Regions from separate parts of the Paenibacillus sp. plas6 genome, predicted to be linked through region 1. Evidence: predicted binding sites of a transcription regulator. Region 1 holds the regulator's gene; each other region holds the start of a gene.
The links. Region 1 encodes LexA, which represses DNA repair genes until DNA is damaged. Its sites were predicted from a motif close to CGAACATATGTTCG; they were not measured.

Region 1 (8,031 bases):
CTCAACATTCAGATCTTTTTGTACAGAAATACTCACTATACCCGACCGTTTTTCATAAAGGCGTGACAATTACTCAAGCATACATCACTAAAAATATCTACGAGCATGATTTTTTTAATAGTACTTTGCTTACTATCAGGGAACAGTATACCGAGGCTAATGAGGATTTAAAAAATTGGTACAGGGAGTACATTTTTAAACTTAACGAAAATGATGAATGGGAATTATATCAAATTCCTGGAATATGGAATTTAACAAGTGACGGTTACAATATAAACTATTTAGAGTTAATTGATTACGAGGAGTAAAAGTTAACCTAACCACTTTCAAATAAAAAAGCATGCCCTTGTGACAAGAACATGCTAAATCAAATAAAGGTTATTTTTCAATAATTGCAAATAATTGATTCAAATCAGAAATGGTATGCGTAGGAATGATTTCGTCAGTTCTATCAACACCATGACGATTAATCCATACAGAAGGTATTCCAGCAGTATTTGCCCCTAAAATATCTGTAGTTAATTTATCGCCAACCATTACAACTTCATCAGCATTTACTTGAAGTAAGCTTAATGCATGCTGGAAGATCGAAACATCAGGTTTACCAATACCAAATTCTCCTGAAATGATAATATGATCAAAGTACGGTGCTAACTGTGGAACTCCAGCAAGCTTTTCTCTTTGAAGATCTGGCGAACCATTTGTAAGCAATAGCAGTTTATAATTCCCTTTTAGCTTATCCAGCACAGCAAACGTTTCATCATAAACAAGCGGGCGTTTACGACGTTCTGCTGGGAACATTTCACCAAGCTCTGCCCCAAGCTGCTCATCGTCAATCCCGATAACTTTTAGACCATTGACCCATGCAGAACGACGATATTCAGGTACAAATTTCTCAAGTTGACGAAATTCTTGTTGCTCTCCTTCTGCAAATCGTGCCCATAGCCCTTCAAAAGGATTAATTCCAATTTTCTTCGTAAATGGGAATGCTTCAAAGGCTTCATATATTTTTCTTGCTTCAGAGCGAACTGCTGCTTCTAGTAAAGACGGATCAATATTTTTATTTTTTTCCGCAGCGTACTCACAAGTTGCACGAAATGCTTCCTCTACACTACGAGCATCCCAAAGTAGCGTATCATCCAGATCAAACATTACTGCCTTTTTCACGCTTGTTTCTCTCCTTTATTTGCTATAGTTCAGTCCAAGTAATATTATGTTTTTCTGCTAGCTTCTTTAACTCAACCTTCATATCCTCAATGGGAAAGCGATTGAATGTTTTATTAAAAGCCCAGCTACTACCATTTTTCGGAATAATGATAATGTAGCCGCCTTGAACTTTAATCTCTTTAATCGCAACTGCAAATAGCTGCTTGTCCCCCATAATGCGACGTGACTGTATATAATCTTTCCCTATCGCAAGATAAGGCTTTCGGAAAAAAAATAGAGCTGCTAAAACAAGATAAGCAACATTTGTTAACCAATACATTGCATCTAGCTCGTAAACAGGATTCATTAACAATAAAATGTTATACATCCCAATAAACAGAATAAGTACAATTGGAAAAACGATATTTTGCCCTTTGAACACGATTTTATTATCTTGTCCAGCCGCTTTATTAAGCTGCACATCCCCGAGCCCAGCTTTTTTCCGTTGCTTATTTACCAGTTCCATATTTTTTCTAACTTTTCTTTCCCAAGAACGAGACAAGCAAACTCCTCCTCTATCTATATTAATTTCTGCTTATCTTTAAGAAATTAATGCAGTGGTTTACTTTCTGAAGTTTCATCCTCTACATATTTTATGCTATCAAGCTGTTGTTTAAAATTGGCTTTAAACACAGAGAGATATTGCGCTCTTAATTTTTCACGCTCTTTTTCCTCTGCCTTCGTTAAACCAACAGATTTATTTTTGCGCGCTAGCTCATTAATACGCGCAACCATTTTATCCATATCCATTTCATCCACTCCCCTCTTTATCAATACAAACTTCTGCCGGCTACGGTCGGGAGTTGCACTTTGCATCCCTATTACAATGATAAACCTTTGAAAAAATCCACAACAAATTTATTATAGCAAAAAAGCTTATAAAGTAACATCATTTACTGATGCCTTATAAGCTTAGAAATATTTTTAGTTATTATACATTCCCTATTAAGGAAGCTCGGGCAGAATTAGCTGTTCGCCGGGCTTAATCAGATCACTCTCTAAACCATTACGTTGCTTTATTAAAAATACAATAAAGTTAAGATCTTTGTGCTCATAATGTCGACTTGCAATATTCCATAATGTATCACCAGTACTAACTGTTACAACTGATTCACCATCAAGCACAGCAAATTGTGACGAAGAACTGCCGGCAGCAGCAGTAATTAAATATAAGCTAGTTATTATTAAAACTATAACCAATAAACTAAATATCCATTTATAGATTTGTGTTGAATTGGTATTTCCTTTTTTATGATCTAGCGATGTCTTAATGACCTCATAGCCTTGATATGCATACGGATTATAAGTTGTCATCTCATGTCACTCCCAAACATTTGTTCTGTTTTTATAATATGCGAACATATGTTTCTTGTCAATAGATTCTACCAAAAAATAAGAACATATATTCTCAAGAACTTATGTTTGTGCGAACCGGAGTTCTATGTTATAATTTCCCTAATAATAATGGGAGTTGATTATATGAGCAAGCTTTCTAAGCGCCAATTAGAAATATTGAACTTTATAAAAAAAGAAGTAAGAGAAAAAGGATACCCTCCTGCTGTTAGAGAAATTGCTGAAGCTGTAGGATTATTATCAAGCTCTACAGTACACGGTCATCTAGATAGATTGGAAAAGAAAGGATACATACGCCGTGACCCTACTAAACCACGTGCAATTGAAATATTAGATCATGATGATGAATATACAGATTCATCCGACAACGTAATTCCATTTCCTGTTAAACACATTCCGATTATCGGTAAAGTTACAGCTGGTATTCCAATTACCGCTACTGAAAATATTGAAGATTACTTCCCGCTATCCTCCCATTTTGTTGGTGAGCATAATGTGTTTGTTCTAACTGTTGTCGGTAATAGTATGATTGAAGCTGGTATTCATAATGGTGATCTTGTGATTGTTCGTCAGCAACAAACTGCAAACAATGGGGATATTGTAGTTGCAATGACGGAGGATGATGAAGCGACAGTAAAAACTTTCTATCGTGAAAAAGATCATATTCGCCTACAACCTGAAAACTCATCAATGGAACCAATTATTCTAAAAAATGTTACGATTCTTGGAAAAGTCATCGGATTGTTCCGTGATATGCATTAATAATAAGCATATAATAAAAAAATGATGACCATTATCGCTAGTTGGCATAATGGTCATTACTATTCAGAGGACATTTCCTCGCAATTATCATTACGGGAGGAACCTGTATTGAAATCATTAAAGTTTTTTGTCCTAGCTCTATGCTTATTCCTTTCAGCCTGTGGTCAGCAATCAAATTCACACTTAACATCAACACAAGCTATAGCTGAACCACAGCAAACCAAAACTCAATCTGAAAATCAGATAGCTACGGACACGGATGCAGAAGAACTGCTGACAGAGGTGCAAAATACAGAAAAAACTCATTCTAATATTGTCTCTTCAAAGCAAACTGAGCCTGATGATTACGACTATGTTTTAGAATTTCCTAGTGACAGCTATCCTGAAACAGCATTACATATTTATTCAGCTATTGAAAATGGACATTCCGATGTTTGCACAATCGATCGAGACGGTGCAGCTGAACGACGTAAGCAATCGCTAAAAAGAATTAGCACTAGAGATGGCTATGATCGAGATGAGTGGCCAATGGCAATGTGTGCAGAAGGCGGTGAGGGGGCAAGTGTTGCATATGTTGATTCAAGCGACAATCGCGGTGCCGGAAGTTGGATTGGTCATCAGCTCTCCGCCTATGAAGATGGCGAACGTATTTTATTTATTGTGGCAAAACCAAAAAGTCTTTTTGGAAAAACTAACCCTAACACAGATAAAAGTGAATTAAAGTTAGATGAAGATTTGCAAGCTGAAGTTGAAGAACCTCTCTACAAAAACTGTACAGAGGCTCATGAGGCAGGGGTCACTCCATTATTTGAAGGAGATCCTGGCTATAGCAAAAAGTTAGATCGCGATGGAGACGGCGTTGCCTGTGAATTATAGAGAATAATATTAATAAGCTCGTTATCCAAAAAAAATAATGGCTCTATTCAACTACCTCTTCGGGTAGGAATAGAGCCGTATCCATTATAACTGAAATTTCTCCTTAATAATTTGGGCAACTTCAGTAGGTTCCAAAAGTGTATTATTGATGCGAATATAGTTTTCTTTTGTTATTTCCCCCGGCAATGAGTTTATGCGATAATTTTGTATCGTTGCTCGCAGATCCTCCTCAGATTCTTCAATATTTCGTTTCGATGGTTTTTGCTCAAGACGAAATTCACTTCGGTTGCGCTGCAATCTTGTCTCCATATCTGCTTCCAACTCAACGAAATACGTTTCTCCACCCTGTTCTTCGAAAATTTTGCAAGTTTTCTGTACAAAATCCCAATCTTCCTGCAGATCAAAAGCCCAAATAAAGGTAAAAATTAAGCCGTATTGATTACTTTTAGCAAAGGCTTCAAACAACTCTTTTCTCACTATACCGGCTAATCTCATTGTTTCAGGTCCATATCCGAAAAATGGGTGAAACAGTTCAATCGACATATGGTTATGAAATAATTTCAAATCAGTGATTTTTGCTAGTTCAATGCCAACCGTCATTTTACCAACTGCTTGAGGACCAAACACCAATACAAACTTCATATCGCTCCCTCATTTCAAATAATATAACAACTCACACCCCAATAATATCCTATATTATTATATTTTGTAAATTCACTACATAAATATTTAACCATATAAAATAAATTAAGAGGAACTTATGCCCAAGTTCCTCTTAATTCATATTGAAAGTTTATTATATTGTTACCAATAGTTGCTTAGTTGCTTGCTAATATCCCTAAAGACCTAGTAAAAATTGCATCACTTTATCATTAAAGCCAGGATAATGTTCATGAGCAAAATCAGGATAAATCTCTAACGATTTAGGCGCTTTAATTTTGTTGTAAGCAGCAAATTGAGTTGAAGGTGGACAAACGGTATCACTAAGCCCTACCGCCATCAATACCTCTCCTTGAATTCGCTCAACTAGATACTGAATGTCAATATAACCTAGCTTTGTAAAGACTTCGTCCTCACGTTTATGCTGTGGATCAAAATAACGGAAATATGACTTAAGCTCTGCATATGCATCCTTACATAGATCCATTTCCCATACGCGACGATAGTCACTTAAAAACGGATGGACTGGAGCAAGTCGCTTAATTCTAGGCTCTAATGATGCACAAGCAAGTGTCAGCGCACCTCCCTGTGATCCACCCATTGCGCCTACACGATCTGGGTCAACCTCTGGCATATTCATAGCGATACCTGCCAGCTGCGCCGTATCCAAGAAAACATGTCTAAACAATAAGTTATCTGGATGATCATCTAAACCGCGAATAATATGACCATTTAATGTGTTCCCTTTTACCCCACCAGTATCCTCTGATTTTCCTCCTTGACCGCGAACATCCATTGAAAATACTGAAAAACCTAGAGCAGCGTAGCCTAACTTATCATTCCAGTCTCCAGAATGTCCATAGTATCCGTGAAATTGAACAACGGCTGGATGTGGCTCAGCCACATGCTTAGGCTTTATGTATTTAGCATGAATCCGCGCACCTCGTACACCTGTGAAATATAAATCATAACATTTTGCAAATGGAACCTGAAACTCACTTGGAATCAGTTCAACATTAGCATCGACAGCTTTCATTTCAGCTAACGCACGTTCCCAGTATTCAGCATGATCCTCAGGCTTAGGATTAATTCCTTGATAAACAAGCAGTTCTTCTAGTGGCATATCAATTAGTGGCACTTTGTTTCTCCTCCTAAATGCTAATGAGCTTAAAAATTTAAATGATGTGCTTTAAGCATAGATCCATTGTTTTTTTTCTGTCAACAAAAAAAAAACAAGCTGACATTAATAAAATCGCGATGTCAGCCGTCTTTATATTTATATTATTCAAACATCTATCATTAAGAGAAATTGAAAATTCGTAAATAAGTAACAAATTCGCTATTCTTTTTTTCTCAAATAGACGTCTTTTTTATTCAAGTAAAACAATAGAGAGCGATGCACCTAAACCTTCATATAAATTTGTATCCCTTGTATTACCAAATAACTTAAGCGACAATTCCGCATCAACTTCTAAAGCTACAATAATTGTGCTGCTATAGCAGTTCATGCCACTAATACTTGTTAACATGCTAGGCGTATAGATTGTATTATTAATTGTCAATGCAATAAATTCTCCTGTAATTAAATCAATATTAACTGTATAAGAAATAAGATACTTCCCTGATAACGGAACGATAAATGAAGTATTTCCTTCGTTTGCTTTTATCCCGTTTAAAACTTTATTGTCTGGCAAAGAAATAGCTGAACCTGCGTTATTAATTTCAATAGAGCGATTTGAAGTATTAGCAGCAAAGGCATTCGTCGTAATGACAACTGGATTATTGGGACCAGCTGATACTGCTGACGTAATCACACTTCTTTCCTCTTCTATTGCACTTCCAAAACGATATAAACTAATAATGCTTTCAAGCTTCGAATGCAAAAACATTTCGTTCTTCATTGTCGAATTTAGTGTTTTTCGGACTGATTCATTTACTTCAAGTATCTCATTAATGGTGGGAGATGTTGGTGGCGTCATTCCTGGAAGTTGACCAAGCACATACTGAAGCTTTTCTCCCTCTGCATTAATAATATGACTTAACCCTAACTCCTCCATCACGATCGAAGTAATTAGCAAATTGATAACATCATCACGATTAAGAGAAATTTCCGGTGTAATATTAGGGATATTTGGTAAAGACATATCGTCCCTCCCGTCCTAACGTAATGCATCACTTGCTTCCAAATGTGATGAACCACGGATTATGCTTTATTGACTCACTTGCTTAATATGTATAAATTTCAAAGCTATAAGCGATAAAAAAGAGAATGAAGTGTTCGTAGTTTACAGTGTTCTATAGTCCTTTATCGTGCTTTATTGTTCTTTGTCTTGTTAGCAGCCAGCTTCTTAATTGACGCAAACGCACTAAAATTACAAAACGTGACTCTAAGTCTAATATTTTCGTTGTTCCCCAAATCTCCTCAAGCTTTTTTATTTCCTGATAAAGTATGTTCGTTACTTTATGTTCTTTCTTGATAGTGTGAAATAGCGTGATCCGATCAACATTCATAATAAGTTGTTCAATATGCTCAAGACATGTATAAATAAAAAGCAATTGATTCTGCTTTAGCTCACAACAATGATACATATTCTCCAGCCATTTATATTGGTCGTTTAATAAACGACAAATTGCTATCGCTAAATGTTCACATTGAATTCTTAATTTAGTGGAGTTCTGAATAAATAAATCGGTTTGATTGTATTCTATTAAGCGTAATATAATTTGCTTCTTAATATTAAAAATGATTAGCATATGATTAAGGCTACCGAGCCAGTTTAAATTATTTAATAACGTAATCGTTGCATTATCTACTTCGATCTCATTATCATAACTAAGATCTTTCTCTAATTGCTGCTTTCTAAAACGTGTCAGGTAATCTGTAAAGGTTGTAATTAAACTTGAAAATGCTGTAATATTATCAACTAATGATTGCTCAAGAAGAAGGCTGCTCTCTTTTCTTGATAAGCTTTCCTTATCTATTTTCCATGTTTCTAAAGAAAAAAAAGAGCTATTCATCATAACACTCATCTTCCCGAATAGCTTGGTTATGCAGCTCCATATCAAGCAGCTCTTCCAATTTAGTAAGCAATAACATTTGATTTTTCATTATGCTTCGCATAACTTTATCTACGGAACGATTTACACGAAGATAATGTTCGATACAGGCATCTT
Region 2 (8,031 bases), 450 kb from region 1:
GCAAAATTTGGAGATGAGACAAAACAAGGGGATAATGAGCAGGATTGGCTGCCGCTTTGCTATGAAAATGCCATTTATCTTTCATTTAATAGGAGAATTAACGAAGATCAAATGGAGGATATTGAGCAACTGCTGGAGCATATCATTATAACGCTTGATGCACTTAACGAGCTATGTTATAGTAACTTTGACAATTGAACAAGAAATCTGAGCTTTAGTCATTTATGGCTAACGAAGTCTCAGGAGAGGTTCGCGAACTCCCTCTATAAAAAACTAACAGAAGCGATTTCCTGCTTTAGGAAGATCGTTGTTTTGTGTTCGGCGTGTATTGCACTTTCTGCAATCCACGCCGTTTTAATTTGGAATCTCATATGGGGCGTGTAGCTCGACTTGTTTCGATTGATCTTAAGGTAAACGAAGGTCAGGAGGAACGTTATGTTACAGCAAGAAAAAGCAGTAGTCGTGTTTAGTGGTGGACAAGATAGCACCACATGTTTATTTTGGGCTTTAGAGCAATTCGCTGAGGTTGAAGTGGTAACCTTTAATTATGGTCAGCGACATTCGCTCGAGCTTGAATGTGCAGCAGCCATTGCCAAAGAGCTTGGTGTAAAGCAGCATGTTCTGGATATGGGGCTGCTTAATCAGCTAGCACCAAACGCTTTAACGCGCAACGATATTGAAATCGAGGCTAAGGATGGAGAACTGCCTTCAACCTTTGTAGACGGCCGCAACTTATTATTTTTATCGTTTGCTGCTGTTTTAGCTAAAGGCATCGGGGCAAAACATATTGTTACTGGAGTGTGCCAAACCGATTTTAGCGGTTATCCCGATTGTCGTGATATTTTTATTAAATCTTTGAATGTTACCTTAAATCTATCAATGGACTATGAATTTGTTATTCATACACCACTTATGTGGCTAACAAAAGCAGAAACATGGCAGCTTGCCGATCAGCTTGATGCCTTTGATTTTGTAAGGGAGAAAACATTAACCTGCTATAACGGCATCATTGCTGATGGTTGTGGCGAATGTCCAGCATGTCAATTGCGTCGACGCGGCTTGGAGCAATATTTAAGTTTACGGGAGGGGAAATAATGTTACAGCAAATTTATCCTCAAGTGCAGCATCCCTTTGCTTATGAGCTAAATAAAGATTTTCAATTTGCAGCAGCTCATTATGTTCCTTCTGAAAAAGCTGGAAAGTGTCAACGAGTGCATGGGCATACGTATTTTGCGAATGTCACGATTGCTGGTGATGAACTAGATGATACAGGGTTTTTAGTTAATTTTGCAACAATTAAGAAGCTTATTCATGATCGTTTAGATCATACTTTGTTGAATGAGCATCAGGAGCTTTTTAGTGATACGGTTTCACAGCAGTTTCCGACAACGGAAGTTGTTGCTCGCACAATTTATGAGATTATTACAGAATATTTACAAGCAACAGCCAACAAGCCATACTGCTTGCAGGTGTTTTTGCGGGAAACGCCGACAAGCTATTGTATTTATCGTCCTGTGAAGTTGTTGCGCAAGCTGCAAGGGGGTGGCAACGGTGATATCATCCTTCTCTAAGGCATTTAGTGTTAAGGTAGCGGGGGATGCTAAACAGCAGTTGTCTGCAACTGCTGCTTCTGCTCGTCCTATTCCTGTACTCGAAATTTTTGGTCCTACTGTGCAAGGGGAAGGGATGGTCGTTGGACGAAAAACGATGTTCGTCCGCACTGCTGGCTGCGATTTTCGCTGCTCATGGTGCGATTCTGCTTTTACCTGGAATGGAACTGCAAAGGATGAGATTGAGCTATTAACTGCTCAGCAAATCCTTAGTCGGCTAGATGAGCTTGGCGGCAGTTGCTACGATCATGTGACGCTTTCAGGCGGAAACCCAGCATTGCTGCCACAGCTTGGTGAGCTAATTAAACAGCTGCATGAGGCGGGGAAGCAGGTAGCACTGGAAACGCAGGGCAGTAAATGGCAGCCCTGGTTTACGGAGATCGATCAATTAACTATATCTCCTAAGCCGCCTAGCTCTGGCATGAGTACAAATTGGCAGCAGCTTGATCAAATTATTAAGTCTTTACTCCAGCATCAATCAGATTTTTGCTTGAAGGTTGTTGTGTTTGATGAAGCGGATTTGAATTATGCAAAGGAAGTGCATCATCGCTATAAGGGTGTACCTTTTTATTTGCAGGCTGGCAATGATCAGCTTACTGAGCAAGATCAAGCGCAATTATTACCGCATTTATTATCACGTTATCAGTGGTTAATCGAGCGGACGATGACAGATGCGGAGTTATTATCTGTATTCGTCTTGCCGCAGCTTCATACTTGGGTATGGGGAAATAAAAAAGGTGTTTAATTTATCAGCTTAACTACTCATTAATTTTACGGAGAAAGGATAACAATACTATGGCAGAAGGAAGATCAAAAGATGAATTGCAGGGGGTTACCTTACTAGGTAATCAAGGTACAAAATATCCGGTGGATTACGCACCGGAAGTGCTAGAATGCTTTGAAAATAAACATCCTAATCGTGATTATTTTGTAAAATTCAATTGTCCTGAGTTTACAAGTCTTTGTCCGATTACAGGTCAACCCGACTTTGCGACAATTTATATTTCTTATATACCAGATATTAAAATGGTGGAGAGTAAATCACTTAAATTGTATTTGTTCAGCTTCCGCAATCATGGTGATTTTCATGAGGATTGCATCAATATTATTATGAATGACTTGATTAATTTAATGAATCCACGTTATATCGAAGTTTGGGGCAAATTTACTCCGCGCGGCGGCATCTCTATCGATCCGTTTACAAACTGGGGGCGTCCTAACACAAAATATGAAAAAATGGCGGAATATCGTTTAATGAATCATGATCTGTATCCTGAAAAAGTGGATAATCGATAAAGCTTTGAAATAATCTTTTTTCATCTTGCTTTTTAAAGGCTGCTGCTTTTATTTGTTTGGAGGTAGCAGTCTTTAAAGGCGAATTCCTCGCTAAGCTTCTGTTTATTATTTATGTATTTAATCTGCACTATTTTCGTTTCTTCACTTACTAATTGTCCTAATTGTCTATTTATTGCATTTCACAGCCCTGATCCTTATTTGTTGCATCATGTTACGTACTTATTGAGCACCTATATAGTTGCATATTTACTGTTTTTTTGTATATAATAAGAACATACGTTCGGTTATATAGAAATGGAGCGATGGGAACGCTGTTCATATAAGCTGTTTGTGCAGGAGGTGCAGGAATGAGTACGCAGCAAGATCAGCTTAAAGTAAGAATAGCTAAGCCGAATGCAGTCTCACATGCTCCACGGCTGCAACGGCATGAATCAGATGCCATCAAGCAGTATATGTTGTTAGAGCTAGTATTGCTTATTATTGATCATGATATTAAAGTTATTGGCTTATCAAAACTCAAATTGCCGCGATTGTATGAAACAGTTTTGCGCGGAGTACAGGATAGAGTGCTGCTGGATATGGCAAATTTACGTCGTATGTTTCGTGAGCATGGGATAAAAATGTATGAGCGGTTAAAGCAGCATGACGGTTTATTAGTGAAATTTGTCTGTAGAGGGTATCATCATGAAAAAATGCTGCTTTGGAGTGTCGTGAAAGTGGAATGTGAAGCGTTGCTTAAGCAATATATGTCTCAATAATTCGCAAAATGTTCATCGTTTTGTCATAAAGATGAAAAAATATTCACATTTGTCTAGTTAGTAGTTGAGAAAATTCGGTAATCTTAGGTAATATAGTGATAGACATTATGATATAGAAGGGGAGCACAATGTAATGCACAAATGGATTATGTTTACACTTGTATCAATCGCCTCTATTATGGCAGTATGTCTTGTTGCGTTTGGCTTGCCAGAAAAACCTGTAGATGAATCTGCAGAGTTGCCAGAAGGAACAATCTTAATGAAAATTATCGCTTCAAATGATTTTACTTTTAATCAAGATGTGTACGAGGTAAAAGTTGGAGAAACGGCAATCATGAAATTTTCTAACAAAAGCGGGATTCATGGTGCTGAAATTCAAGAACTAGGTATTAATTTGGACAAAGATAATCCAGAAGCTACTTACACATTTAATGAGCCAGGGGAATACAAAATTATTTGTAGCATTCCTTGCGGACCAGGACATGCAACAATGGAAGCAAAAATTGTTGTTACAGAAGCTTAAAAGTAAATCTTTATTAAAAGAGCCCAGAGGGGGCTCTTTTTTCATTTTGCAGAAAGATAAGTATAAATAAAAAACAAGGTTGTCGTGATAAGGGTACTAGGTTATCATAAAAAGTAATACATCTGAAAAGTACTGAGGAGGCAAATTCATTGATTACACACATCGTACTATTTAAATTAAAAGATAACTCGCCAGAGAAAGTTGAAGAAACAGCGCAAGTACTCCGTAATATGGAAGGAAAAATTGAGCAGTTAAAATATATCGAAGTTGGTGTGGATGTGCTCCATTCCGCTCGCTCTTACGATATTGCATTAATTACAAAATTTGATTCAATGGCTGATTTAGATGCGTACCAAGTTCATCCTGTACACCAAAAAGTTATTGCACATATGAATGAAGTGCGTGAATCATCAATTGCAGTTGATTACGAAAGTTAAGAGGGGTCAACATTATGGGTGACGTTTATGAAATGTTGACGTATTTGCTCGTCATCATAATAAGCTGCTTTGTAATGGGAATAACGCTAAAGCGTAAAGCGAAAAAAAGACTCAACGAAAGCAATAGCTCATCTGAAAAAGGTGGAGATAATTAATGTATTATGTTAACCAAGAGCAAATTGCTGTACGTTTAAATAGCATTCCAGCGTTAAGCGAGGCAATTAAACAGCTGCAGGAAGAGTGGAATGGCAATGTTATTCAACAGCTTGCTGAACAGCGTGCGCTCCATTTAGCAATTGAAATTGTAACAGATGTTGGTAGCTATTTGATTGATGGATTTTTAATGCGTGACGCTAGCAGTTATGACGATATTGTCGAAATAACGGCTGGTGAAGGGGTTTACCCAGAAGATATGACACCTCTATTACTTGAGCTGGTTCGTTTACGTCGTCCGCTCGTACAGCAATATTATGAATGGGAGTCAAAAGAATTACATCCGCTAATTCCTAAGCTTCCTGAGCTATTGCTGCAATTTAAACAGGCGGTTGAGCAATATATTGCAAAAGAACTTATTTAACTAGAAAGGCGGGCTGTTATGAAGCAGACTGGTTCGACTCGTGATGCCATACTTTATATTCTTCGCAGTCAAGGGCGAATGCAGATCAACGTAATAGCCCAGCAACTTGGACTTACTGAGATGGCAATTCGCCGACATATGCATGAACTGGCAAAGCATGGCTATGTTGAAGTTATATCGATAAAACAGGCTATGGGAAGACCATTACATGCCTATGAGCTTACTGCTAAGGCAGAGGAGCTATTTCCGCGTAATTATCAGCTGTTGACGGTTGATTTGCTAAGCGAGCTTGAAGGGGATCCAGAAACGCTTCCTTACATAGACAAGATGTTCCAAGGAAGAAAACGTAAACTGCTGCAACGTTATTCTGCTTCAATGCAAGGCAAGACGTTGGCAGAAAAGGTTCAGGAGTTAGCGCATATCCAAGCAACAGGCGGATATATGGCTGAAGCAAGTCAAGATGAACAGTACTGGTATATTGCCGAATACAATTGTCCGATTAAAGGCGTTGCCGATCGCTATCATCAAGCTTGTCAATGTGAGCTGGAGCTATTCCAGGAGCTACTAGATGCGCCGGTGGAGCGGATGGAATGCCTAGCCAAAGGCGGCACGAAATGCAACTATCGGATTCATGCGAAAAACTAAACAGTATTGAAAGAAAAAGGTCACTCTTAAACAAAAGGAGTGATCTTTTTTTTTGTTAGTTTTTAGCGAAAAGCTGTAACAGGACGAGCCCAATATGACTATAATGTGTTACACAACTAGGCGAATGTCTAGCTGAATTGCAAATCAAAACTGGAGGTGTGACCGTTATGCTGCTTGAAATTAGTGTACTTATTATTGCTGCAGCTTCTGTCATTTTTGTTGTAGCGATATTAATTGTGTTGCGTTTACTTACCGTTCGCCTGCATATGTTAACGGAAAAGACGATAGCGATGCAGCAAGAAATTCAGGAGCTGTCAGGCGCATGCAGCAAACTGCTGGAAACGACTGACACAACGGTCAAGGAAATTGGAGCAGCTGCTGTTACCGTCAATCAAGTTGTTGGTGCAGCCCAAGATATGGGGCAAAGCGTTAGTCAGGCAGCTTCTGTTATAAGACAACTAAGCAGTACACTTCAGCAGCGAGTGACTCGGTACACCGAGCAGGAGCGAAACGTAAAGCAGCTGGACGATATGATGCAATGGGCAGAGCTTGCTATGTCAGCGTGGCAGCTTTGGCAAGCTAGCCGTCAAAAAATGAAGCAAACTGAGAGGAGAGAGTAAGATGGCATTAAAAAACAAAACAGTTGCATTTCTTGTCGGAACTGTAGCAGGGAGCATTATTGGCAGTGTTACAGCGTTACTTTTTGCCCCTAAAAGTGGAAAAGAGTTGCGCAGTGATATTAAAGCAGGTGCAGAAAAGGTAGTTGAAAATGGTTCAGAGGCTATCGACAGCGTATCAGAAACTGTATTTGAGCTAAGCAAAAAAATTGAGGATGGTGCGACAAAGGCTGTACGCGCAGCTAAGCAAGGAGTGCAAAAAGTTGTTGATGGAGTTAAACTTCGCACTCAAGGGCAAGCAGTTGAACAAGAGGAAAGCGAAACCAGCGAAGTACAGCAAGCAGATAACCTAGAAGAATCGCAGGTTGAGAGCGCCGAAACAGAGCAAGGAGAAATTTTACAAACGGAACAAGAAGAGCTTAGAGGGGCAGAGAAGCAAGCAACATACAATTAAGTGGGGGCACGATGCAAAGCATGTTAGGGAAGCATACTGCTGATTAAGTAACATATAAAACCGCAAGTGAAAAAAAACCACAGTTGTCTGCAGCAAATTTCATATATAACAGCTACTGTATAGAATGCTCTAATTGGGTAGTAACAGTCCAAGTCCTATGTAATACAATAGATAGTAGGTATAGTTGACAACAGAAAAGTGGTGGAGCTGTGAAACGGCCAATAGCGGTATTTGATTCAGGAGTAGGCGGACTTACGGTGGTAAAAGAGCTATTAAGACAACTGCCAGATGAATCCATCGTTTATTATGGGGATACGTCAAGAGCGCCATATGGACATCGTCCTAAACATGAGGTTGTTGAATTTTCAAAAGAGATTGTGGATTATTTGTTGCGCTATCATCCCAAATTAATTGTTATCGCTTGTAATACGGCAACTGCAGCGGCGTTAAGTGAGATCAAATCACAACTGGCTATCCCTGTAGTTGGAGTAATTGAGCCGGGAGTACGTGCTGCATTGCAGGCAACTCAAACAGGATATGTTGCGGTTATCGGCACGGAAGGAACGATAAAAAGCAAAGCGTATCAAAAAGCGTTGCTGGCGCATAATCCAAATGTGAAAATTATTAGTCAAGCCTGTCCTTCCTTTGTTCCATTGGTGGAACATGGGGAATATTACACTAGAAAGGCGTATGAAATCGTAAATGAGGAAATCGCTCATATGGTGAATTACCCTATAGATTGCTTAATTTTAGGCTGTACACACTATCCATTTTTGGCTGAAGCGATTGGAAATGTAATGGGCAGCAGTGTCAAGCTTATTCATTCTGCCGAGGAAACGGCAAGAGAGGTTAAGCAGCTTGTTACAGGGCTGCCAGAGCATTCAACGACAGTGCGTGCAGGCAGCAGTACAATGGAAAATGCGCATCGCTTTATCTGCAGCGGAGAACTGAATACATTTCGCGAGATTGTAACGCAATGGCTTGGTTTAGAATTGGCTCATCAAGCAGTTGTATATGAGCAGGCAGAGGCAGTTCAAACCAATGTATTATTAAAGGATTAATTTCATTGAACAGGCGTCGGCTGAAAAGTCAGCGCCTGCTTTTTTTGTTAAAA
Region 3 (8,031 bases), 770 kb from region 1:
TTTGATAGAAAGTCAAGTTGATTATAATAACGCAAAATATCATCTGTTGTGCCATTTTGATCTGGCAATAATGCTTTAGCCAATAAATTAATAATGATCCCGTAGAAAACTGTGAAGAAGATCCAAATGGCTATTGCAGATAATGCACTTGTTGCAGCTTGCTTAAAGCGGGTTGAGAAAAGAATAGACAAATTCAACCAAAAACCTACATAAACAACGGCTGTAAGCAAGAAGCAAATTACCCGCAAAAATTCCTCTGGTGTCGGTGGATAACCGATCACAATTAAGCTCATCCCCATCACAAGAAAGCCTAATGCGAAAATAACGACTGTCACGAGCATTAGTGAAGAGACAAATTTTGCTTTAAGAAAATCATCGCGATAAAGCGGCTGTGACATTAATCGGCTTAAAGTTCCTTTACTGCGCTCAGTATTTACAGCATCAAATCCTAATGCAATTCCCATTAACGGTCCTAAAAAAGCGACAAACTGTGTGAACTGTGGGATGCTTCCATCAGATAACGTAAAGATTTTTAAGAACAAGAAGCCTTCCACCGATGCTGAACTGGACTGTGCCTGCAATGCAGTAATGGCTGAATAAATAGAGCCAATACATGCCAGCACAATAATTGCAAGTAAAATTGTAAAGCGCCAAGACGTAATATGATCACCAAATTCCTTTTGCACCATTACCCAAAATGCTCTATTCGAAGCCTGTTTATAGGCTGCATTGCGACTTTTAACTTGCTCAGATGGACGTTGAGCAAAGGGACTATCTTGCTGTTTACGCTCTTTATCCCAAAAGCGCAATGATTGAATTGATGAGCTAAGCTTTCCCTGCAGCTTCACGTGTCTCTCCTCCTTCAAAGTAGCGATGGTAAATATCGTCTAGTCCATAGACACGTCGTTGAATCATATAAAGTTGAGCATGCTGCGACGCAATTTTTGCGATGTCTGGGGTAATATCCTCGCTACAAATAATTTGCACTAGCTCAGAGGAAGTTTTCACTTCAGTTGAATGAACGTGCAAAACTTGCTCAATTTCTTCAAGCTTTTGCTTTAATGTATTTGTTAGACGGTCCACTTCTAATTGGATAGTTACCGTTTTATCCTCATTTAATGCTGCTGACAGTTCCTCAATATTGCCGCAGGCAACAAGCTTTCCTTGCACAAAAAGACCAACTCGGTCACATACTTGTTGTACTTGATGCAGATGATGGGAGCTTAATAAAACTGTAATTTTTTCTTCTCGGCTTAAGGTAGAGATTAGCTCTAACAGCTCGCGCACCCCTTCTGGGTCAATTCCTAATGTTGGTTCATCCAAAATAATAATTTGTGGCTGCTTAATTAGTACGTCAGCCAGTCCTAGTCGTTGACGCATACCGCGTGAAAAGGCGCTTACTTTTTTATAGGCGGCATGCTCGAGGCCGACGCGTTGCAACAGCTGCTCTGCACGCTGTTTCGCTTCTTTTACGGGAATTCCATTTAAGCGAGCAGTATAAACGATATTATCGATCGCTGTACGATCCTCATAGAAACCAATGTCATCAGGCATATAACCAACCTTAGATTTAATGGCAAGTGCGTCATAATGCGGATCGTAGCCAAGAACTTTTACCTGACCATCACTGCGCTCAGTTAGACCAAGCATCATCAAAATGGTCGTTGTTTTGCCGGCGCCATTTGGTCCGAGCAGTCCAAACACTTCACCGCGATAAAGCGTTAGATTAAGTGAGTCAACAGCAGTAAAGTTATTATAGCGCTTTGTCAAATTAATTAGCTCAATGACGGGTTCCACGATTATCTCCTCCCATAACGACGGAACAAGCCATAGATAGCTGCTAATACCGCAACAATAATTGCAACTCCAATCCAACCCCAAAGTACGGATGATTTTACCGTCGCGCGAATCGAAACATCGGCTGATTTTTGACTTGTACTTGCAGAGATGCTCATTGCATAATCGCCTGGCAATGCTTCTTCACTAGAGGTGATAACAGCTTGCACCGAGGCAGTTTTACCTGGCTCTAAGCTTGATATGGTTTTTGGCTCAAATTGAGCTTGCCAGTTAGACGGTGTAATAGAAGATAAACTAATGTCCTCCAATGTAGCTGTACCAGTATTTTCAACAATTAATTCAATGGTTTTGCTGCCGCCAGCTCGAATTGAAGTGCTTAAACGCTCGTCACTTGTTTTTAATGAGATACCGTATGAACCAATAATTGAAACATTAATTGCCGATTCAGCTTGAGTAGCGTTGTTATATGCAGCAATTGGAATATTATAGTCTCCTGCAGCTACTCCTTCAGGCGCAGTCACTTGAATGTTTAAGGTTTGAGTAGCATTAGGCTCAAGTGTAATGGATGAGATATAGTTGCTATTCGATTGAAATCTAACTTCCCATCCATTCTGTGGTGATGCTGCTAGTGCATAAGTTTGCTCCTCAGCAGTGTGGTTGCGAAGTGTTGCGGAGAATGTAAAGCTGGAGCCCGCATAGCCTTCCATATTATCTTGCTCAATTTCAAAATTGGAGTTATATGTGCCTTTTTCAGCGACAACGACACTAAGATTAAGTGAAGCGTCCCCCGCAGTAACAGTAAACTGATATTCTCCTTTATCCACCTGCAAAGGAACATCAAGTTGCAGGTTTAGCGTTTGATAATCTCCTGCTTTAACAGCGATTTGTTGTACTTTTTTACCACCAGTAGTCAGTTCATAATCCCAATCTTTATGCTTTGTTGTAAAGCCGAGATTTGCAATTTGAGTGGATTGAGTTAAGTTAATAAGTTCAATAGAATAGCTAAGAGAATCCCCTGGAGCTGCCGTTAGCTGCCTATAAGCTGTATACAGCTCTAGATTGGTTGCAGCCTTGGCAGGTTTAGAAGATGCAACAAAGCCAGTCAATAGAATTGCGATAGATAGTGCCAGCATCATTGCTTGGCGGCATGCTTTTCGCATGCAAATCCCCCCTGTCAAAAGTTGTTTTCAACTAGTCTATACGACAGGAAAAGGCGACTTGGATTTATTCTTTTTCATATTTTTTTAATTTTTTTGTAATAGAATCAATTTCATAATAGCGATAATTATGAAATCGTTGAGTGATTATTTTTTTTGTTTTAAGATACGAGTAGAATTGTTGCTCGTGTTCTAATCTAAGTAAAGGAGGAAGCCGTTACAGGAAAAGGCTGTAACAAATAGCGATTTCGTGCTGTAACGGATGTGAAATGCTTGATGATAAGCAATATAGTATTGAGCTATTGCAGTCTATTCGTGAAGGCTCTGTTGAAGCCTTTAATGAGCTGTATCGACATTATGTTCCGCTCGTCATGCATATTGCTTTAAAAATTGTAAATGATCGCATGGAAGCAGAGGAAGTTTGTCATGATGTGTTTTTAGAAGTATTGCGCAAGTCGCAGCATTACGACAGCAGCCGCGGCTCGCTTGATGCATGGATTGCGATTATCGCACGCAGTCGCAGTAAAGATTTTGTACGGAAAAAACATCGCCGCGCGTATGTTGCAGCTATATTTGACCATAATACGGAGCTTTCAGATGAAGTGACAGCAGTTGAGGCCGCTTCACCAGAGGCTGCTGCAATGTCGAAGATTGAGCAAGAGCTGCTTCGTGAAGCGCTGAATGAGCTGCCCACTGCACAGCAAAGGGCGATTTATGCAGCTTATTTTAAAGAAAAAACACATCAGGAAATGGCGAACGATTGGAAGGTTCCTTTAGGCACGGTGAAGTCGTGGCTGCGTTATGGGATAGGGAATTTACGTAAGCAGCTTGAGAAAAAAGGATGGCATACAGTGAATGAAAGGAGTGATGCTTATGAGCAACGCCACTGAACAACATGACCAATGTAAAAATGGCTATCGTGAAGAGCAATGGATTGATTTTATTTTAAATCATTTGCCAGTTGCTAAGCGTCAACAGCTTGAGCAGCATCTTCCTGGCTGTATAGCTTGTCGTCAATTAGTAGAGCAATGGGGGGAATTGCTTGGCGATCTAAATGAAGCAACTAATGAAACTGCCTCGCATACTTTAGCAACGCAAAAGCTTGAAGCAGCAAGCAATCCAGCGCATGAGTTATCAGAGAAAAAACTTCGTTCATTGCAATGTCATGTCAAAAAACAAGCAGCTTGGCGTCAATTGCTCCATAAAACTAAGCAGCATAAAATAGCTCTTAGCTCTGCCGCTGCTGTTTTACTGCTAGTTTTTACTTTTATCCATTTTCGGCTATTTTCCGCTAATTCGGATCGACATCTTGACCAATATGTTCAGCATTATGAGCCTGCAGCAATATCCTTTGTCAAGGGAGAGAATAGTGCGCGTTATCGGGTCGAAGCTGCTGAAGGACAAGCGAGCAGTGGCTATATATGGCTTAAACAAGATTGGAGCGAGGCGTTTTTATGGCTGGAAAATTTGCAGCAAATCGGTTTGAATGATTATCAGGCTTGGGCGATTTCAGGTGATCAGGCGAGCAGTCTTGGCATCATTCAACTGGTCGGTACAGAAGGGCATCTCTATATTAGTCCTCCAGCTCCATTACATCCTGCTGATTTTATTACGCTGACTGTAGAGCCTAAAGGTGGCAGTAAAGCACCGACCTCCAAGCCAATTGTGCTAATTGTGAAGCAAAAATAGATTAGAAGCTGTTCAGTTTGTCGATGTTGAATGACTTTCTGGACAGCTTTTTTATCTTGAGCATGAATATTTTTTATGATACTGTAATATAATAGAACGTATGTTCGTGAATTACAGCAGGAGGAGAAACAGCATGAAAATTAATAAATTAACCCCAAACCAAAACTTATTATGGGAGTCGTCGAAAATGATGCTGCCAGAGCATCGAAAAGCGTTACAGCAATATAATCAATCACTTAAAATACGGGAGAAAATTGTGCTTGATGAGCAGCAGCAGGAGGAGATTAACAGATTGCTGCAGCAGTCATTACAGCAGAAGGTACCGCTAATCGTTAATTTATATGATCGCTATGAGCAGCTTCGAATAACAGGGAGAGTGGAGCGAATTGACGTACAGCTTCAACGTTTTAAGCTAAACGGTCAATGGTTTTCTTTAGCGGATGTGGAGCGGGTGGAGCGAGGTTAAGCTATGTATATTGGCTTCAACAATTTCAAGCTAGCTAACCAAACCTCGCAAAAATGATAAGCATAACAACTAGCGCAGCTTTAACTGATTTGCTGCTCTAATTGCAATAGCTTGCTTTTCATGTCAATTCCGCCACGATAACCGGTTAATGTGCCATTTTTACCAATGACACGATGACAAGGAATGACAATAAGCAGTGGATTTGCGCCAATTGCAGCACCAACTGCTCGGACAGCAGACGGTTTGCCAATTGCTTCAGCAATTTGCGAGTAAGTATAGGTTTGTCCGTATGGAATGGAAAACAAGGCTTGCCAAACTGCTTCTTGAAAAGCAGTTCCTTTATACCAGATTGGCATTGAAAAGGCAGTTAAGCTGCCTTGCCAGTAAGCAATGAGGTCATTGGCAAAGGGCTCAAGCTGCTTATCGTTACGAATAAAAAGAGGGGAATCGAAGGTAGCATTTCCCCATCGCTCTAGTTCTGCCCATGAACCGTGGTTAGAGCCAATAAAGCATAAACCTTGCGTTGTCGCGGCAAGATGAATTTTCCAATCCTCGTAATAAACAATGGACCAATATATGGTGGGCATAAAAGCTTTTTTCATAAGACCTCCAATGCGGAAAAAGGCTGCTGATAGTATTAGATAAACGTTGTTGTTAGTTCAGCAGCGCTTTTATTAAACGAACAGCTAAGCGTGGAACGTATACAAGCAGTTCAAGCAACACATCTAGAAAAAAGAGATCAGAATCATGCTGCTTTCTAGCTTTGCGTTCTTGGGCAAATCGTTTATTTTTACGCTTGCGTAACAATTTATCATCACCTCAGATATGAAAACTAATTAAGGCTTTCAAGTTAAGTTTTCCCTGTAAGTTAAGCAATGTGCAGCAGTAAGTAAAATGCACCATAAAACACGTAACAATATGTAATACGTCAAAAAGCATAAGCGGATGCTAAAAAGTGAGGTTCAGGTAAAATTTTTTTAAGATTGAAACAGAACAAATGTTCGTATATAATAAAAGAGGGTGATTAGTGATGAAACAATACATTGGAAAACTGGTGCAATTAATATATATCGACAGTAAAAAGCAAATCTCCATTCGTAATGTGCATATCATTGCCGTAGGAGAGCATAAACTACTTGGGTATTGCCTGCAGGCGAAAGGAATACGCAGCTTTACAAAGGCTGGAATTATTGATATGGAGGTAATCCAATGGAAAGCAAGCTAAGGGATCAAGGAACGATTAGCGAAATGCTGCATCAAGCGATGGAGCTGCGAATTCCTGTATCGATTGCATTGTCAGACTCTATAGAGGAGCTTCGTGTCATAGGTATTATCGAAGGGATAAGTGAGCAATTTGGCAAATTCAAAGTAGAAGATGACTGGTTTTTTATTGATGATATTGAAGGAATTGAACTAATGTATGCTCAGCATCAATAAACAGCAATATTACAAGGCTCACAGTGTCTTCATGCCCATTTTGACTTTATATGGATTAGTTTGTTGATACCATTGCCAGCAAAATATAAACACTATAATGGCATCAATCACATCCCCGCCATAATACATGAGTAATCCGCCCAGCTTTGCTTCCCCTTGCTCAACTCCAAGCGGAGGAGCTAAATAAATATATTTTGCTAATAGGTTATGGGCAGCAGTAGCGAGTAGAAATACAATTGCTCGATAACGAAAGCTGTAATGCTGCGGTGCCGGATCAATATAAATTAGTGATACAGTAAAGACGTAGCCTGCTAAAAAAATATGCAGATGAATAAGCCAATGCAATAGCGAGTTTTGCTGCATGATGTAGAATAAATTCGACCGATAGAGCAGCCACAGGCCCCCAATATTTAAAATGCTGGCTATAGCAGGGTGCGCAACTAAAGAGAATGGCGGGCGATGTAAAAGCTTAACGAATCTCCGCGCCGCTTTTACATGAATAGTTCGCAATAGAAGCGTAAGCGGTGCTGCAAGCACAATAAGAAGTGGACCAAGCATGCCAAGCAAAAGATGGACAATCATATGAATTGCAAAATTAGAATGAGCTAAATGGGCTAATGGACCGACACAGCTTATCGCTACACAAAACGCTCCTAACGCAAAGCATAAATAGCGATGAAAGGGCCATTTTCGCAGATGCCGATAGGAGTTTGAGACAATAGCGAACCCAATATATAGGCAAGTCAAAAGTAGTGCTATAAAGAAAGTAAGAACATCAAGCTTAGCAAAATGAACAGGATCGTTAGAAATATGATTGATCATTGGCTGCCTCACACAACAGTAGTTTTCTTTTTCGCTATTACGAAAAATATGAAGCCAGAAATGAGCAATAGAACTGCAATGATATTCCAAACTAAATCATAGATAATTACGTTATCGACGTAACGAATTTGATGAATACGCATTAGCTTATGCTGAATTGTACCGTCGTAAAGCTGAAAAGCTCCTGCCCCAACTAGCAATCCTGCTAACCATATCATCTTTAGGAATATGTTATGTCTTTTTAAATTAGCTAACCAAAACAATCCGCCAATTGTTGCAAACCAGCTAAAGGCGTGAAGAAATCCATCTGAGATTAAGCCAATTTCGGTAGTTGATTTATCATAAAAATGATGCCAGTGCAAGATTTGATGAAATATAGTTTCATCAATAAACAAGACAGCTCCTAAACCAAAGAGCAATCCAGACCAAAAATTAGCTCGGATACGCTTGATTGTACTCCATCTGCTAGTGACTGTGACCATTGACAGTAATATTCCCTTCTTCACTTCTTGTAGTTTAACAATTGCTTTAAACAATTGCATCTTTATTATCGCCATTTCAGCATAAGGTCAAACATTTTGCTATACTTAAGATTAGTCGAAGTGAAAATGACAACTAGGAGGAGTAAAGTGGCTACATTTATACTAATTATAATTTATTTAG

Region 2: AC2TDL_RS01800 (YhjD family protein) is a predicted target of LexA. The motif match lies at 3,176-3,189, and genes of this name have one in related genera.
Region 3: AC2TDL_RS16120 (YolD-like family protein) is a predicted target of LexA. The motif match lies at 4,737-4,750, and genes of this name have one in related genera.

The regions. Positions count from the first base shown of each region.
Region 1 covers NZ_CM170151.1:4,430,858-4,438,888, forward strand. The annotation lists gene AC2TDL_RS19660 (hypothetical protein) at 1-308, shown strand, start outside; gene AC2TDL_RS19665 (HAD family hydrolase) at 379-1,152, opposite strand; gene AC2TDL_RS19670 (hypothetical protein) at 1,190-1,708, opposite strand; gene AC2TDL_RS19675 (DUF896 domain-containing protein) at 1,756-1,956, opposite strand; gene AC2TDL_RS19680 (LysM peptidoglycan-binding domain-containing protein) at 2,152-2,520, opposite strand; gene lexA (transcriptional repressor LexA) at 2,686-3,321, shown strand; partial or broken gene AC2TDL_RS19690 (NucA/NucB deoxyribonuclease domain-containing protein) at 3,604-3,984, shown strand; gene AC2TDL_RS19695 (excalibur calcium-binding domain-containing protein) at 3,982-4,197, shown strand; gene AC2TDL_RS19700 (AAA family ATPase) at 4,282-4,839, opposite strand; gene AC2TDL_RS19705 (acetylxylan esterase) at 5,036-5,995, opposite strand; gene AC2TDL_RS19710 (alpha-helical endospore appendage domain-containing protein) at 6,228-7,001, opposite strand; gene AC2TDL_RS19715 (hypothetical protein) at 7,153-7,878, opposite strand; gene AC2TDL_RS19720 (alpha-helical endospore appendage domain-containing protein) at 7,868-8,031, opposite strand, start outside.
Region 2 covers NZ_CM170151.1:354,198-362,228, reverse strand. The annotation lists gene AC2TDL_RS01825 (hypothetical protein) at 1-198, shown strand, start outside; PreQ1 riboswitch class I at 240-283, shown strand; gene queC (7-cyano-7-deazaguanine synthase QueC) at 436-1,095, shown strand; gene queD (6-carboxytetrahydropterin synthase QueD) at 1,095-1,571, shown strand; gene queE (7-carboxy-7-deazaguanine synthase QueE) at 1,612-2,355, shown strand; gene queF (preQ(1) synthase) at 2,406-2,906, shown strand; gene AC2TDL_RS01800 (YhjD family protein) at 3,254-3,664, shown strand; gene AC2TDL_RS01795 (cupredoxin domain-containing protein) at 3,798-4,187, shown strand; gene AC2TDL_RS01790 (Dabb family protein) at 4,337-4,624, shown strand; gene AC2TDL_RS01785 (hypothetical protein) at 4,639-4,779, shown strand; gene AC2TDL_RS01780 (DUF86 domain-containing protein) at 4,779-5,201, shown strand; gene AC2TDL_RS01775 (helix-turn-helix transcriptional regulator) at 5,220-5,846, shown strand; gene AC2TDL_RS01770 (DUF948 domain-containing protein) at 6,014-6,466, shown strand; gene AC2TDL_RS01765 (YtxH domain-containing protein) at 6,468-6,917, shown strand; gene racE (glutamate racemase) at 7,127-7,978, shown strand.
Region 3 covers NZ_CM170151.1:3,664,400-3,672,430, forward strand. The annotation lists gene AC2TDL_RS16095 (ABC transporter permease) at 1-848, opposite strand, end outside; gene AC2TDL_RS16100 (ABC transporter ATP-binding protein) at 826-1,797, opposite strand; gene AC2TDL_RS16105 (COG1470 family protein) at 1,800-2,957, opposite strand; gene AC2TDL_RS16110 (RNA polymerase sigma factor) at 3,224-3,844, shown strand; gene AC2TDL_RS16115 (anti-sigma factor domain-containing protein) at 3,828-4,643, shown strand; gene AC2TDL_RS16120 (YolD-like family protein) at 4,777-5,109, shown strand; gene AC2TDL_RS16125 (methylated-DNA--[protein]-cysteine S-methyltransferase) at 5,190-5,711, opposite strand; gene AC2TDL_RS16130 (hypothetical protein) at 5,764-5,916, opposite strand; gene AC2TDL_RS16135 (hypothetical protein) at 6,140-6,334, shown strand; gene AC2TDL_RS16140 (hypothetical protein) at 6,319-6,546, shown strand; gene AC2TDL_RS16145 (cytochrome c oxidase assembly protein) at 6,565-7,368, opposite strand; gene AC2TDL_RS16150 (DUF2243 domain-containing protein) at 7,377-7,850, opposite strand; gene AC2TDL_RS16155 (MFS transporter) at 7,998-8,031, shown strand, end outside.